One region of the Pseudactinotalea sp. Z1732 genome, then DNA from elsewhere that is predicted to be linked to it. Evidence: riboswitches for the same ligand, from Rfam matches in the RefSeq annotation. Region 1 holds a riboswitch; the other holds the start of a gene.
What was found. Region 1 has a riboswitch for S-adenosylmethionine ahead of ACPL7H_RS09095 (O-succinylhomoserine sulfhydrylase). Riboswitches for the same ligand answer to the same signal wherever they lie in the genome.
Positions count from the first base shown of each region.

Region 2: it holds a riboswitch for S-adenosylmethionine, as region 1 does, so the genes downstream of both, ACPL7H_RS04490 (hypothetical protein) here and ACPL7H_RS09095 (O-succinylhomoserine sulfhydrylase) in region 1, are expected to answer to the same signal.

Region 1 is NZ_JBMPQC010000003.1:396,155-403,477, reverse strand. Features, by position in the region: gene ACPL7H_RS09120 (hypothetical protein) at 1-245, shown strand, start outside; gene ACPL7H_RS09115 (hypothetical protein) at 284-787, shown strand; gene ACPL7H_RS09110 (hypothetical protein) at 784-2,244, opposite strand; gene ACPL7H_RS09105 (alpha/beta fold hydrolase) at 2,312-3,337, opposite strand; gene ACPL7H_RS09100 (NAD(P)H-dependent glycerol-3-phosphate dehydrogenase) at 3,460-4,521, shown strand; SAM riboswitch class I at 4,735-4,825, shown strand; gene ACPL7H_RS09095 (O-succinylhomoserine sulfhydrylase) at 4,831-6,054, shown strand; gene upp (uracil phosphoribosyltransferase) at 6,135-6,770, opposite strand; gene tadA (tRNA adenosine(34) deaminase TadA) at 7,178-7,323, shown strand, end outside.
Region 2 is NZ_JBMPQC010000002.1:139,236-146,558, reverse strand. Features, by position in the region: gene ACPL7H_RS04520 (hypothetical protein) at 1-999, opposite strand, end outside; gene nadD (nicotinate-nucleotide adenylyltransferase) at 996-1,670, opposite strand; gene ACPL7H_RS04510 (hypothetical protein) at 1,702-1,863, opposite strand; gene ACPL7H_RS04505 (glutamate-5-semialdehyde dehydrogenase) at 2,075-3,367, opposite strand; gene ACPL7H_RS04500 (hypothetical protein) at 3,364-3,633, opposite strand; partial or broken gene ACPL7H_RS04495 (cytidine deaminase family protein) at 3,596-3,751, shown strand; gene ACPL7H_RS04490 (hypothetical protein) at 3,914-4,918, opposite strand; SAM riboswitch class IV at 5,204-5,317, opposite strand; gene proB (glutamate 5-kinase) at 5,464-6,609, opposite strand; gene obgE (GTPase ObgE) at 6,704-7,323, opposite strand, start outside.

The DNA of each region.
Region 1 (7,323 bases):
TGTCCGGGCGAGGGGCCACCGGGTTGTGGCCGGCCGAACCGGACCTATGGCAGCGCGGAGAGGTCGCCTTCGAGGTGCCTGCTGACGCCCTGGGGGAGATGACCCTGGAGATCTACGTCGAGTCGCGCTGGCTGTACGCCCCGGTCCGGTTCGGCCGGGCTCAGGTGTACCTTGACCCCGGTGACGTCGAGGCCGGTCCGGTGGAGCTGGCGCGCCGTGAACTGCTGCCGGGGGGCCGGCGGTGAGGGCCGGCCGGGTGTGGTCGCGCCGGGCGGTGGGCGTGATGAGCGCTCTGCTGGCGATCGTCGCCCTGGTTGCCGCATGGCAGACCAGTACGCACTTCCGGACCGCCTGGGACTCCCGGCCGCGCGTGGCGGTGGTGCCTGGCGAGGACGGTGTCGCCGAGGCCAACGGGCTGGGGGCCTCCGTGGACGGGGTGGCGCTGCTGGAGTCGGTGCAGACCTGGTCCGAGCAGGTCAGCCCCATGGACGGGCACAACTACTGGCACATCGCGCTGCGACTGCACATCGAGCACAGCGAGGTGGCCAACTGCCGGGTATACGTGGAGGACACGCGGGGCCGGCTCTACGAGATCGGCCGGCACGTGCCGACCGGGGTGGAGGGCTACACCTCCGTGCCGACCTGTCAGGACGAGGACGGCACGAGTGAAGTCGGGGACGTGCAGCGGTTCATGGTCCTGATCCCCGATGACGCCCAGCCCCGGTACATCCGGGTGCAGAGCCAGTTCCACCTCAACCCCGACTACTTGGAGTTACCAGCGGGCTAGCCCGGGGACGGCGCCGATGTGTCCGGTGGTGGGATTTCCGGGCGCGCCGGCTCCGACGGTGGGGGTGGTGGCACCGGCCGCGGTGGACCGCCGGAAAGGAGTTCGGCCGGTTCGGGCCGCGGAAGCCGAGCCAGGTCGGTGGCCCCTGCGGGGGACCGCGGCGGCAACCGCAGCCAGGAGGGCGCCCCGAATTTGGTCAGCAACACATCGGCGCTCGCGGCCAGCAGCGCGGTGGACAGGATCAGTACCAGCGTGTCGTTGAGCATGGCGATCGGTGCGGACAGCGAGCGCCACTGGGCACCGTCGAGGGTGGGAGCAACTCGTCCGGCCACACCCCACACCAGGTAGTGCAGTTGAGAGATACTCACGTAGGCCAGGCAGAACGTCAGCACCGGCGTCCATCCGGCCTTAAGGATCATTGCGGCGGCGCCGATCAGGGCGGTGAACCGTCCATCCGCGGCCCCGAGAAGTCTCCAGGCCCGCACGATCGGCGCCATCCCCACCCGGGCAGCCACCCTCGCGAAGGCGGCGCTGGTCCGGCGCAGCCGGATGAGGTCCTGGACCCCGACCACATCGGTGGCCTGCACCCCGTAGACGATCACGCCGATCGCCAGCCACGACACCGGCACCAGGATGGCGGTGACCGCCCCGGCGAGGACGAGTTGGGTCCACTCCAGCGCCGCGGGAGCCACCAGACCGAATGCCGGCCAGACGCCCTCGATCCAGCCCCCGAGATCGCGCAACCACTGTGCTACCTGGCGCCCGCTCCACCAGGCCCGGAACTCGGAGGCCACGTAGGTCACCACGTAGGCACCCAGCACGATCCAGACGATCTCGGCGTAGCCCACCACCACCTGCAGGCCCATCCGGCGCCGGTCCTTGTTGCTGCGCCACAGGGTGCGGCTCCGCACCAGGCGGATCCCCGTCACCCGCACCAGCACGGCGGTGAAGACCACCAGCAGCACCGTCACCGACTCCGCCACCGGGAGACGGCTGACGGTGTCCAGATCGGCGAGATCCTCGGTGCGGCCCATATCGTCGTCGAAGCCCCTGCTGACGTAGGCGCGCATATCGTCCTCCAGGCCGCCGCCGCTCTGGTAGACCACCAGGAACGGCACCAGGACAGCGGCCACCGCTGCCATCAGGTCCGCCAGCGGAGAGGCGTGGCCGGACCGGCGGCGCAGCACGAGCAACATGCCCACCACCGCCAGCATCGGCATGAATGGCACCAGTGAGAGCGCCAGTAGCCCCGGCACCGCTCCGGCCCGGGCGATCAGGATGACCAGCTCCATCAGGTAGTGCTGGGCCAGGTGCGCGGCCAGGGCGATCAGCGTCAGCGGCAGCCAATGGTGGCGCAGCAGGGCGCCGGTGTTGCGCAGCAGGTCGAGGCCGAGCAGCACCGTGGCGCGGGTGTGGGGCGCCGAGCGATCTATGCAGGGATCGGCGTGCTGGGCCATGCGGGTGACTCTAGCGACGCACGGGGCGCCAACCGTCACGCACCGGCAGTTGCGGAGTTGAGCGGGCTCAGCGTGGCCGGCGGAGTTGATCGCCGGCCCAGTCCAGGACGGCTTGGGTGTACTCGGTCCGGACGGGTTCGGCGGACAACGCCAGGTCGTGCCGACCGCCCTCGAACTGGTGCACCCGCACATGCGCGCCCAGGAGCGGGGCGGAGCGTGTCATGTCCTCCACCCCCAGCACCGCATCGGTGCCGGCCAGGTCTTCGGTGCTCGGGCGCGTGGGATGTCCGGAGGCGCCGCTGGTGCACACCAGCACCGGCGCGGTGATGTCCAGACCGCGCCGCACCCGGTGCTGCGCCCGGACCACCGAGGCGAGCCAACCGGCGCGCACCGGGAAGGCCGCGAGCGGCTTCCAGTCAAGGTTGTAGTCGAACTCGCCATCGGATTCGGCGTGCACGCTGCGCCCGTAGGCCTCACCCAGGGTGCTGACCACCAGGTCCGGGGCGACCCGGCCCAGGATCGTCACCAGCGGCCGCAGGAGGCGGCGCGCCGGTGCCGGCCGGTTGAGGTCGAACCACGGACTGTTCAGCACCACCGCGTCGATCAGGGCGGGGTTGCGGTCGGCGTACAGCGCGGCCATCAGACCGCCGGTGGAGTGGCCCACCAGCACCACCTGACGCACCCCGGTGGCGCGGATGATACGCACCGCGGCGGTGATCTCCTCGGCGTGCACCTTAATCCCGCTGGACCAGCCGGGCCGGCGCCCGTCTCGGATGGAGCGGCCGTGGTCCCGCAGGTCAAGGGCGTAGAAGTGATAACCACGCGCGGCCCAGGCAGCCCCGTGCTCGGACTGGAAGAAGTAATCGGCGAACCCGTGCAGATACAGCACCGCCGCCTCAGGGTGACGGCGACGCTCCGGTGGCCCCGCCCGGTGGCGCACCAGGGTGGCAACCGGGGTTCCGCGGCTGTCGGGACGCAGGCTGAGCGTGCGCGCCCGCCAGGGTTCTCCGAGGACGTCGGGCGCCCAGGTGCCCCCATCACGGGAGGCGCCGTCGTCGTCGGCCGGGTGCGTGGGATCGGGAGAGGTGCTCACCATCCCATCCTCACACCGGAGCCGCGGGCGGGTGGTGAGTACGCTGGTTCCAGTCGAGGTGAGCCCGCACGCGGACGCGGTGTCGACGAGTGCCGCAGTGAAACCCGAGGAGGACATAACGCATGAGTGCTGTCGCGATCCTGGGGGCCGGCATCATGGCCTCCGCCCTGACCGTGCCGCTGACCCGCAACGGGCATCGGGTCCACCTGGTGGGCACCCACCTGGACACCGAGATCATCGACTCCATCCAGCGCACCGGAGTGCACCCGCACCTGGAGATCGCGTTACCGGAGGGGGTCACGACCTTCCAGTTGGAGCAGGCGCGGGAGGCGTTCGAGGGGGCCGAGGTGGCCATCAGCGGGGTGAACTCCTTCGGGGTGGCCTGGGCCGGACAGCAACTGAGCGCTCTGCTGCGGCCCGGGATGCGGGTGCTCTCGATCACCAAGGGCATGGACGCCGATGAGGCGGGGAACCTGCGCATCCTCCCCGAGGTGCTGATGGAGCAGGTGGGCGCCGAGTTGTCCGGACAGGTGACGTGGTCGGCGATCGTGGGACCCTCCATCGCCGGGGAGGTCGCGGTGGAGCACGACACCGCCGTAGTGCTCACCGGAACCGATCAGGAGTCCCTGGACTCCTTGGCGCGCATGTTCCGCACCGACTCCTATCACGTGTGGACGTCCACCGACTTCATCGGGCATGAGGTCGGCGCCGCCACCAAGAACGTCTACGCCTTCGCGGCCGGGTTCATGGAGGGGCTGCTCGACGCCGCCGGCAAGGGCGCCGCGCAATACCGCCGGTACAACTACGGAGCCGCGGTCTTCGCCCAGGGCACCAGGGAGATGCTGCGGTTCATCGAACTACTCGGCGGAGACCGGGAGACCACCACCGGCCTTGCCGGTGTGGGAGACATGTTCGTCACCTCGATGGGGGGACGCAACGTGCGGGCCGGTCGCTACGTGGGATCGGGGGTGCCGTTCTCGGAGGTGCGCGACCAGCACATGAAGGGCGTCACCTTGGAGGGGGTGGCCGCGATCGAGGTGATCGGGGCGGCGATCGAGAAGCTCACCGAGCGCGAGGTGATCGGTGCGCAGGAGTTCCCGCTGCTGCGCCACCTGTACGGGATCATCGCCAACGATGAGCCCCTGGAGATGCCGTTCGAGGACTTCTTCGGCGGGATGCGCTGACGCGCAGCCGCGGGCTGGCGTGCGCTGCGGACTGGCGTGCGCTGCCGGTTGACGTGCGCCGCTGGGCTGGCGTGCAGCAGGCGTCGTGCACTGGCGGCGTCCTGCGTCGCCGGCGTCGTGCACTGCGGTCGTCGTCCACTACGGACGTCTTGCAGTGTGGGACGGACCGGAATCGACGTCGGCCCGCCCGGTGCCGGGACGTAGCCTGGCGCAGGACCATCCAGAGCAGCCGAGAGATCTGGCTCGACGACGCTGCAGCAACCCCCGCGGACGCGGACGGTGCTACCGCCAGGAACGATGGAGGCAGCCATGAGCGATCCACAACCTCGATGTTCCCTGCCCGAGGGTGTGGGACCGGCCACCGTGGGCGTGCGCGGGGGCCAGCAGCGCACCGAGTTCGGCGAGATCGCCGAGCCGATGTTCCTCACCCAGGGCTACGCCTACGAACGGGCCGCCGACGCCGAGGCGGCCTTCGCAGGTGAACTCGACATCTTCACCTACTCCCGCTACTCCAACCCCACCGTTGCCGCATTCGAGGAGCGGATGCGCCTGCTGGAGCGAGCGGAGGCCTGCTACGCCACCGCCAGCGGGATGTCCGCGCTGTTCGCCGCGATCGCCCCGCTGGTGGAACAGGGCGGGCGGATCGTGGCCGGCAGGGCGCTGTTCGGGTCCACCTTCGTGGTGCTGGACCAGATCATGGGCCAGTGGGGGGTCAGCACCGACTACGTCGACGCCCACCGGATCGAGGACTGGGAGCGGGCCCTGGCCACCCCGGCTGACCTGGTGCTGTTCGAGACCCCCTCGAACCCGATGATGGACCTGGTCGACATCGCTGCGGTTTCACGGCTGGCCCACCGCGCCGGTGCGCTGGTGATCGTGGACAACGTGTTCGCCACCCCGGTGCTGCAGCGGCCGCTGGAACTCGGCGCCGACCTCATCGTGTACTCGGCTACCAAGCACATCGACGGGCAGGGCCGGGTGATGGGCGGGGCGGTGCTGGGCCCGCGCGAGATCATCTGCGGCCCGGTGCAGGACTTCATTCGCAACACCGGGCCCACCCTCAGCCCGTTCAATGCCTGGGTGCTCCTGAAGGGCTTGGAGACGCTCGCCCTGCGGGTGCGGGCCCAGAGCGCCGCGGCGTGGGAGTTGGCGACATGGCTGGAGGGGCATCCCGGGGTGGCCTCGGTGCGGTACCCGCTCCTGGACTCCCACCCCCAGCAGGTGTTGGCCAAGGAGCAGATGAGCGGCGGTGGGACCGTGGTCACCTTCGATGTGGCCACCGATGGCGCCGGTGCTGCCGAGCGGGTCAAGGAGCGCACCTTCGCGGTCCTGGACGCCCTGCGGATCGTGGACCTGTCCAACAACCTGGGCGATGTGAAGTCGATGGCCACCCATCCGTCCACGACGACGCATCGCAAACTGGGTGCGGCCGGTCAGGCCGCGATCGGAGTCACCCCTGCCACCGTGCGGCTGTCGGTGGGCCTGGAGGACGTGCCCGATCTGCGCGCCGACCTCGACCAGGCCCTGCGCTGACGTCGCGGCAGATGCCCTGATCTCGGGTTCGAGGTGGCGCGCGATCACGGTGGATGCCGCGAAGTCAGCGGGCTCCCGGGTCAGACGACGCCGTAGAGGCGGTCGCCGGCGTCGCCCAGGCCGGGCACGATGTAGGCCTTCTCGTTCAGGCCCTCGTCCACCGCGGCGGTCACGATCGTCACGTCCGCGCGGTCTCCCACAGCCTCCTCCACCGCGCCGAGCCCTTCGGGTGCGGCGAGCAGACAGATTGCGGTCACGTCGCGGGCACCGCGTTCGAACAGGTACTCGATCGAGGCCACCAGGGTGCCGCCGGTCGCCAGCATCGGATCCAGCACGAAGCACTGCCGCCCGGTGAGGTCATCGGGCAGCCGGTTGGCGTAGGTGATCGCCTCCAGGGTGTCCTCATCGCGCTGCAGGCCCAGGAACCCGACCTCCGCGGTGGGCAGCAGCCGGGTCATCCCCTCCAGCATGCCCAGTCCGGCGCGCAGGATGGGCACCACGATCGGCTGTGGATCGGCCATCCTGGTGCCGATGGTGGAGGTGACCGGGGTGGAGATCCGCACCGGCTCGGTGCTCACCTCCCGGGTGGCCTCATAGGCCAGCAGGGTCACCAGTTCCTCGGTGAGTTGGCGGAACGTGGGAGACGGCGTGCGCTCATCCCGCAGGGCGGTGAGTTTGTGGGCGATCAGTGGGTGCTCGACTACGTGCAGGCGCATGACGCCCAACCTACCGACCAGGCACACTGGCCACCATGACAACGGGCCCTCAGGAACCAGGTTCGGATCACACCGGCACCGCTCCGACCGCGGGTGCAGGTGCCGACCGCAGTCGTGGTGGTGGCGCCGACCGCGGCGGGGCGGACGGCAGGCGTGCGGGTGGTGCCGACCGCGGCGATGGGGGGGCGGAGGGCAGGCGTGCGGGTGGTGCCGACCGCGGCGATGGGGGGGCGGACGGCAGGCGTGGTGGTGGTGCCGACCGCGGCGATGGGGGTACCGACCGCAGGCGTGGTGGTGGTGCCCACCGCAGTCGTGGGGGTGCGGGCGGCAGCCGCAGCCCGCGCGCCGATCCCACTGCCGACCCCGCCGCCGATCCATCCATTCCCCGGCCCGGCGATGCGGCCGCGATGCGCCTGGCCCTGCGCGAGGCAGCCACGGCCGGCGCCGCCGGTGACGTGCCGATCGGGGCGGTGGTGCTCGACCCCGAGGGTGAGGTGATCGCCGTCGGGCACAACGCCAGGGAGGCCAGTGCCGACCCGACGGCACACGCCGA
Region 2 (7,323 bases), on a different contig from region 1:
GTAACTGACCGCCGGGATGTCCACAGCCGAGTGCCAGGAGGTCGGGGACGAGGATTCACCCTGCTCCCCCACCGCGATGCCCTCGGCCGCGGTGTTCGCCTCGCGGACCGCGCGCTGGATGGCCGTCAGTTCCCCTGATCCGTCGACCCCGCGGCGGGCCCGCACCGAGGCCGGTGGCCGCACCACCGGACGCCGGCCGGTACTGGTGCGTTCGGCCGGCCGGGCATCCATCGTGGGCGGTGCCGGCGCCGCGGCTCGCTTGTCCCGCAGGGACTTGCGGGACACCGGCACCATCAGCGCCGTCGCCGGGCCGCCGTCGGGCGAGGGCGCGCTCGGCATCGCCGGACTCCCCTCCCGTTGCTCGGGCTCGGACCGGGTCTCCTGATCCTCGGAGGTACGCCCGGCCGCAGGCTCCTGCGGCTCACGCCGCTCCTCGGCCTCCTCCGAAGCCCGGTCAGCCGCGGCCTCCTCCGGCACGCTCCCCGCCGCAGGCTCCTCCGGCTCACGCTGGGCTGCCGTCTGCCCGGGATCGCTCCCGGCTGTGGGACCGTCAGGCTCACGTCGACGCACCGGTTCCTCGGTCCGGTCTGTCTTCGGCTGTGCGGGCGGCTCGGTCGCCGACGGCGCGGACAGTGCCGACACAGCCGAGGCCGCGGTGGCGGCCCGCTCGGCTTCCCGGCGCGCCCGTCTGCTGCGGGGCGGCGGATCCGTAGCCGAGGCCGCTGAAGCAGCGCTCGCCGGTTCGGCGGCCGAGGCGGCCGACAGGCTCTCGGCCTCGATCCGCTCGAACTCCGAGGTGGGTACCAGACCGTCGGGCCCATAGGTCAGGGCACCGCTGGCCAGCGCCTCATCACGGGCGCGCCGTTCGCGCCGTGTCAGGGGACGCTCCTCCGCCCGGCCCGCCGCGCGGGCGCGGGCCCGCTCGGCCTCACGCCGTCGGCGTCGCTCCCCCAGACCGGCCGTGGTGGTGTCCTCGTTCGGGTCGACAGGCTGGTTCACGCCGAGGTCACCGCCACCGCGTCACTGTCCCTCCCGTCAGTGCTGACACCCAACTCCGGCCGGTGGAACGTGGCTGGGTCGCGGTACAGGCCGTGCTTGGCGATGTACTGCACCACGCCGTCGGGTACCAGGTACCACACCGGCTTGTTCTCCGAGACCCGTGCGCGGCAGTCGGTCGAGGAAATCGCCATCGCGGGAATCTCCAGTAGGGAGTACTCACCATCGGGTAGGTCCTGACCGCTGAGTTCGTGCCCCGGGCGGGTGACTCCCACGAAGTGGGCCAACTCCCACAGTTCCGGGGAGTCCTTCCACTGCAGGATCTGGCCCAGCGCATCGGCGCCGGTGATGAAGAACAACTCCGCTTCCGGGAAGGTCTTGTGCAGGTCCCGCAACGTATCGACGGTGAAGGTCACCCCGCCGCGGTCGATGTCGACCCGCGAGACCGTGAACCGGGGGTTGGAGGCGGTAGCGATCACGGTCATCAGGTACCGGTGCTCGGCCAGGGTCACGTCGCGGTCCGACTTGAAGGGCTGCGCGCCGGTGGGCACGAAGATGACCTCGTCCAGATCGAACTCGTCGGCCACCTCGCTGGCGGCAACCAGGTGACCATGGTGGATCGGGTCGAACGTGCCGCCCATGATCCCGATCCGGGTGCGCGTGGGTGTGCTCACGTCAACTCCGACACTGTGTAATCGGGCAGTCTCACTTGTGACGCTGGCGGGTACCAACCGAGCGGAAGGCGAGCGTCACCAAGAGCAGGAACATCAAGATGGTGATGGACACTACTCCATACCCCACGGGCGGCATGGGCATGTTCGATGCCTCAGCGGCCAATGCGGTGAAGGTCAGCAGCGAACTGCTCATCGACTCCGGTCCTCTCTGTTCCTGGCTCTACAGCCACAGTTTCGCACGTTCCCGCCCGGGTTCCTACCACCCCGGTGACGCGCGCCATACCAGGGGCGCTGCGCCGTCGATCATCCGAGACACAACTCTACCGCCCAGCTGACGCCGACCACCTGCCGGGCCACGCCGCGGTCCGGGCAGGCCTGCGCGGATGCGCCTCACCGTCAGCCGCTCAGGTTCGGATGTGCCCGTCTCCCTCCACCACCCAGGTGGTGGTGGTCAACTCGGTCAGGCCCATCGGTCCGCGTGCGTGCAGTTTCTGGGTGGAGATCCCGATCTCCGCGCCGAGGCCGAGTTGGGCGCCGTCGGTGAACCGGGTGGAGGCATTAACCATCACGGCGGCTGAATCCACCTCGGTGGTGAACCGTGCCACACTCCGGGTGTCGGTGGTACAGATGGCGTCGGTGTGCCCGGAGGAGTAGGTGCGGATGTGCTCCAGGGCGGCATCGATGTCATCGACCACGGCCACGGCCAGGTCGGCGCTGAGGTACTCGGTGGACCAGTCCTGCTCGGTCGCCGGGAGCACCTCGACGTTGCCCGGGGCCAGGGTGCGGGTGCGCTCGTCACCGTGGATCCGCACCCCGGCGCCGTCCAGGGCGTCAAGGGCCGCGGGCATGAAGTCCGCAGCGGCTTCGGCGTGGACCAGCAGGGTCTCCAGGGCGTTGCACACCCCTAACCGGTGGGTCTTGGAGTTCAGCAACAGGGACAGCGCCTGATCCAGCGGCGCGCCGGCATCGACGTACAGGTGGCAGTTGCCCACCCCGGTCTCGATCACCGGCACCGTGGATTCGGTCACCACCGTCTGGATCAGTCCGGCCCCGCCGCGGGGGATCAGTACGTCGATGAGCCCACGGGCCCGCATCAGCGCCTGGGCGCCGGCGCGCCCGTAGGCGTCAATGGACTGCACCAGGTCAGCGGGCAGGCCGGCCTGCTCCAGTGCCTCACCCAGGACCGCCACGATCTCCTGGTTGGACTGCGCGGCGGCCGAACCCCCGCGCAGCACCACCGCGTTCCCGCTCTTGAGTGCCAGGCCGGCGGCATCGACTGTGACGTTCGGGCGTGCCTCGTAGATCATGCCCACCACGCCCATGGGTACCCGCACCTGCCGCACCCGCAACCCGTTGGGCAACGTGGAACCGTGCAACACCTCTCCCACCGGGTCCGGCAGGGCGGCCAGGTCCCGCAACGCCTCGGCGATCCCCTCGACGCGGCCGGCGTCCAGGGTGAGCCGGTCCAGCAGGCCCGGGCTCATCCCGCCGGCCTCCTCCCGGCGCACGTCCACATCGTTGGCAGCCACGATCCGTTCGGAGGCACCCACCAACGCATCGGCCATCCGGTGCAGCGCGGCGTCCTTGGTGGCCCGGGTGGCCCGCGCCAGGTCGCGGGCGGCCACCTTCGCGTCGGTGGCCACCTGCTGCACCTGCGCCGTCACGTCCGCAGCGGGCTGCGCCGTCGTCTGAGTCATGCAGCCAAGCCTACGCCGCCGCCGCGCTCCCAGGCCGCGGCCGGTGCGCTGCGGCCGTCGATCCGGGCCCGTCCGCCACGGGAACCGGCGAGGGCTGCCACACCGGTTCCCTCTAGGATCGTGCCTATGGACACCGCGTCGTTCTCCTCCCTGATCGCTTCGGCCCAGGAATACCTGAACCCCAGCGAGGCGGAGGACCGGAAGTCGGGTGATGTCGCAGCCACCCTGGTGACGGCCGCCGGAGCGCGGTACTCAGGGGTGTGCATCGACACCCCGTGCGGAACCGGCTTCTGCGCCGAACACGCCGCTATCGCCGCGATGGTGACGGCCGGAGAGTTCCGTATCGCCCAGATCGTGGCAGTGTGGCGCGATGAGGCCGGCACCCTGCACGTGGTCTCACCGTGCGGACGCTGCCGCGAGTTCATCCGACAGATCGACCCGGCGAACATCGACACCCAGGTGATCCTCGGCCCGGGGCGCTCGGCACCGCTACGCGACCTGTTGCCCGAGAACGACTGGCCGGCCGGACCGCCTGAGAAGGACGGCTCATCGCACCCGCACCGGGGCACGCCGGGAGCGAGCAGGCGTCGCCGCGGGCGTGACCGGAGCCGTCGCCGGCGTACGCAGCCCGAGTTCGGTCAGCGCCGGCAGCAGGTCCTGGGCCAGAGCCACCACATCGGTGGGTACCGAGGCCGGCACCACGGTGAACCCGTCGGCTCCGCCGGCCCGGACCCACGCGTTCCAGAGCGTGGCGAGGTCCTCGGCGGTCCCGATGGTGCGCAGAGCCGGCAGCCCGGAAGGCAATTCCAGTGAGGACAGCAGGTCCCAGCGTGCCTGTGCGCTGGCCCGATCGGCGGAGATCACCGTGTGCACATCGACCAACACCTTGACGTCACCGGGTGCCCGGCCCCACTCGATTGCCGCTTCACGGATCGCAGCCCGGGCGGCACGGGCCTCCTCCAGGGTTGCCACCGACAGCCGTGCCACGTCAGCGCGCGCCGCAGCCAGCTCGGCGTCCACACCGTTGCGCACCGGTACCACCACCAGTGGACGGACCGGTTCGCGAACCACATCATCCACGGTGCGCTTGCGGGGGGCGGCCACCGGCGCGTCCAGCACCGCATCCACCGTGCGCGCACCGGTGCCCTGGGCGGTGGCGCCCTGCTCGAGCTGCCAGCCCGCGCGCTGGGCACTGGCCCGGTGCACCGAGGCGATGGCACCAGCGACGTGTTCGGGGCGCGTGATGCCCAGCGGAACTGTGGCCACCAGGGCGGCCCGGGTGGTGTGCCGGGCAAGGCGGGAGGTAGCCAGCGCCCCGTCCAGCCAGGCGTCCCGGCGCCGCTTACCACCGAGCCGGAATGTCTCATCCAGCGAGATCAGGTCCACCCCGCCCCGGTCGGCGAGGGAGGCCAGGCCGGCCAGGCGGCCCATGATGAATTGCTCGGTCTCGGCGTTGCGCTCGCGCTGCCAGTCCCGGGGCGCGCCGGCATTGGACAGATCCAATCCGACCAGGGACGCGGTCTCGTTCACAGATGCAGGTACAGCAGACATGGGGTGCTCACTCTCGGTGCAAGAAAGGGCTCAACATTGCTGCCTCAGCGCGGGTCGCACGCCCGGTGTGTCACGCATCGGGCTCAGGTGCGCACCGACCGGCTGAGGGGTGGCGCCGAGGGGCCGTCAGAGGGCCCGAGGCTGCCGGTTGAGGTGTCGGCTCAGGCCGACATGAAGCAGCAACACATCGCACACATCACACAGGAGACGTGGCGTCGCTGGTACGCAAGGGTCCTGTCGGTGTGCATCGCTGTCTTCATCCTTCTGTCTGCACCGCGGGGAGCGGTGATGCGCTTGCCGGGGGCCATGTGGCCCGCGGCCAGGTCATCTCCCGGAGCACCCCGCCGCGCGGGGGGTTGCCGGTCAGCAAGCCGGGACTTGGCGCTGACGCTCTGAACCTGGGATCAACCTATGAGTCGGATAGTTGCCGTGTCAACTATCTTGCCGTGTCAACTACCTAAGGGCTGCGCATTCGGTCGCCACGACGCGGTCCCAGTCCGAGACGCCGGAGCGCGCCGTCGGCTGATGCGACCGCCTCGCCGGCCTCAGTCGGTGCGGTCCAGCACCACCAGGTCATCCCGGTGCACCACCGCGCGGGCACTATCCGGGCCGAACTGCTCCCGCATCTGCACCGAGGTGCGGCCCAGACGCGCAGGGAGTTCCTCAGCGCTGTAGGAGGCCAAGCCTCGAGCCACCACCCGGCCGGCTGGATCCAGCACGTCGATCGGGTCGCCGGCGTCGAACTCCCCCGTCACGTCCACCACGCCGGCCGCCAGCAGCGACTTCTTCCCGGCAGTGATCGCCTGCACCGCACCCTCGTCGACGCTGATCGAACCTCCGGTGTGCGCGGCGTGGGCCAGCCACAGCCGCCGGGCATTGGTGCGCCGTCGGGCCGGCTCGAACCAGGTGCCCACGTCCTCACCGGACAACACGGCCCCGGCATTGTGTGCCGCGGTCACCACCACCGGGATCCCGGCGCCGGAGGCGATCGCGGCGGACTCCAACTTCGAGACCATGCCCCCGGTGCCCACCGCCCCGCCTCGTGCGGTGACCTCGATGCCCTCCAGGTCTCGTCGGTCCCGCACGCGTGCGATCCGCCGGGCACCGGGCAGCCGGGGCGAGCGATCGTACAGGGCGTCGACGTCGGTGAGCAGCACCAGGGCGTCGGCTTTGGACAGGTGCGAGACCAGAGCGGCCAGCCGGTCATTGTCACCGAACTTGATCTCCTGGGTGGCCACGGCGTCGTTCTCGTTGATCACCGGCACCACTCCCAGCGCCAGCAGTCGTTCGACGTTGCGCTGGACGTTGCGGTGATGTGCCCGGCGCACCACGTCCTCCACGGTGAGCAGCACCTGGCCGACGGTGAGCCCGTGGGCACCGAACGCGCGCGTGTAGTGCGCCATCAAGAGCCCTTGCCCGACGCTGGCCGCGGCCTGGGCGGTTGCCAGGTCCCGGGGCCGGCCGCTGAGCCCGAGGACGCCCAGCGCTGAGGCGATGGCCCCGGAGGAGACCAGCACCACCTGCCCACCCGCGGCTCGGCGACCGGCCAGGACCTCGACGAGCGCGGTGAGCTTGTGTACATCCAGCCGCCCAGCCGCGTCGGTGAGCGAGGAGGAGCCGATCTTGACCACGACTCGTCGGGCGCGACCGGGGTCCCCCAGTTCACGCCGGTCCGTCACGGTCTTGGTCACGGCACCATTGTGGCGCACCCGATCACGATTCGGACGGGACCGTCCATGTACTGGGCGCCCCGGGCCCCGTTCGGTGCGCGCCGATGAGGTGACCTCACTGCTCCCGGTCGATCCACAACTCCTCGCGAGCGGCAGCCTTGGCGTCCATCCGGTTGTGGAACTCCTCGCGTTTCTCCGCCCGAGTAGGCCGCTGCCGCTCCTCCAGACGCACGTCGGAGCCGCGAGCGCCCAGGAGTTCGGGGCCGGTCATCATGGTCGGCTCCCAGTCGAAGACCACGCCCTCGGGGCCGTCACCGATCACGACCTCCGCACCCGGGGTGGCGCCCGCTTCGAACAGCGCCTCCTCCACTCCCAGGCGGGCCAGCCGGTCGGCGAGGTAACCCACGGCCTCATCGTTGGCGAAGTCGGTCTGGCGCACCCAACGCTCTGGTTTGGTTCCGGTGATCAGAAAGTACTCGTGGTCACTCCTGCGCCGGGTGACAGCGAACCCGGTTTCGTCCACCGCGCGGGGGCGCAGCACCGTCGGGGTTGGCTCCGGCGGTGGGGCGGCATCGCGGGCCTGTTGCACGATCTCGGCCAGTCTGAAGGACAGCGGCCGAAGGCCCTTGCGCGCTACCGCGGAGACCTCGAACACCTCCAGGCCACGGGCCTCCAGGTCGGGCCGCACCAGATCGGCCAGGTCCTGGGCCTCGGGCACGTCCACCTTGTTCAGCA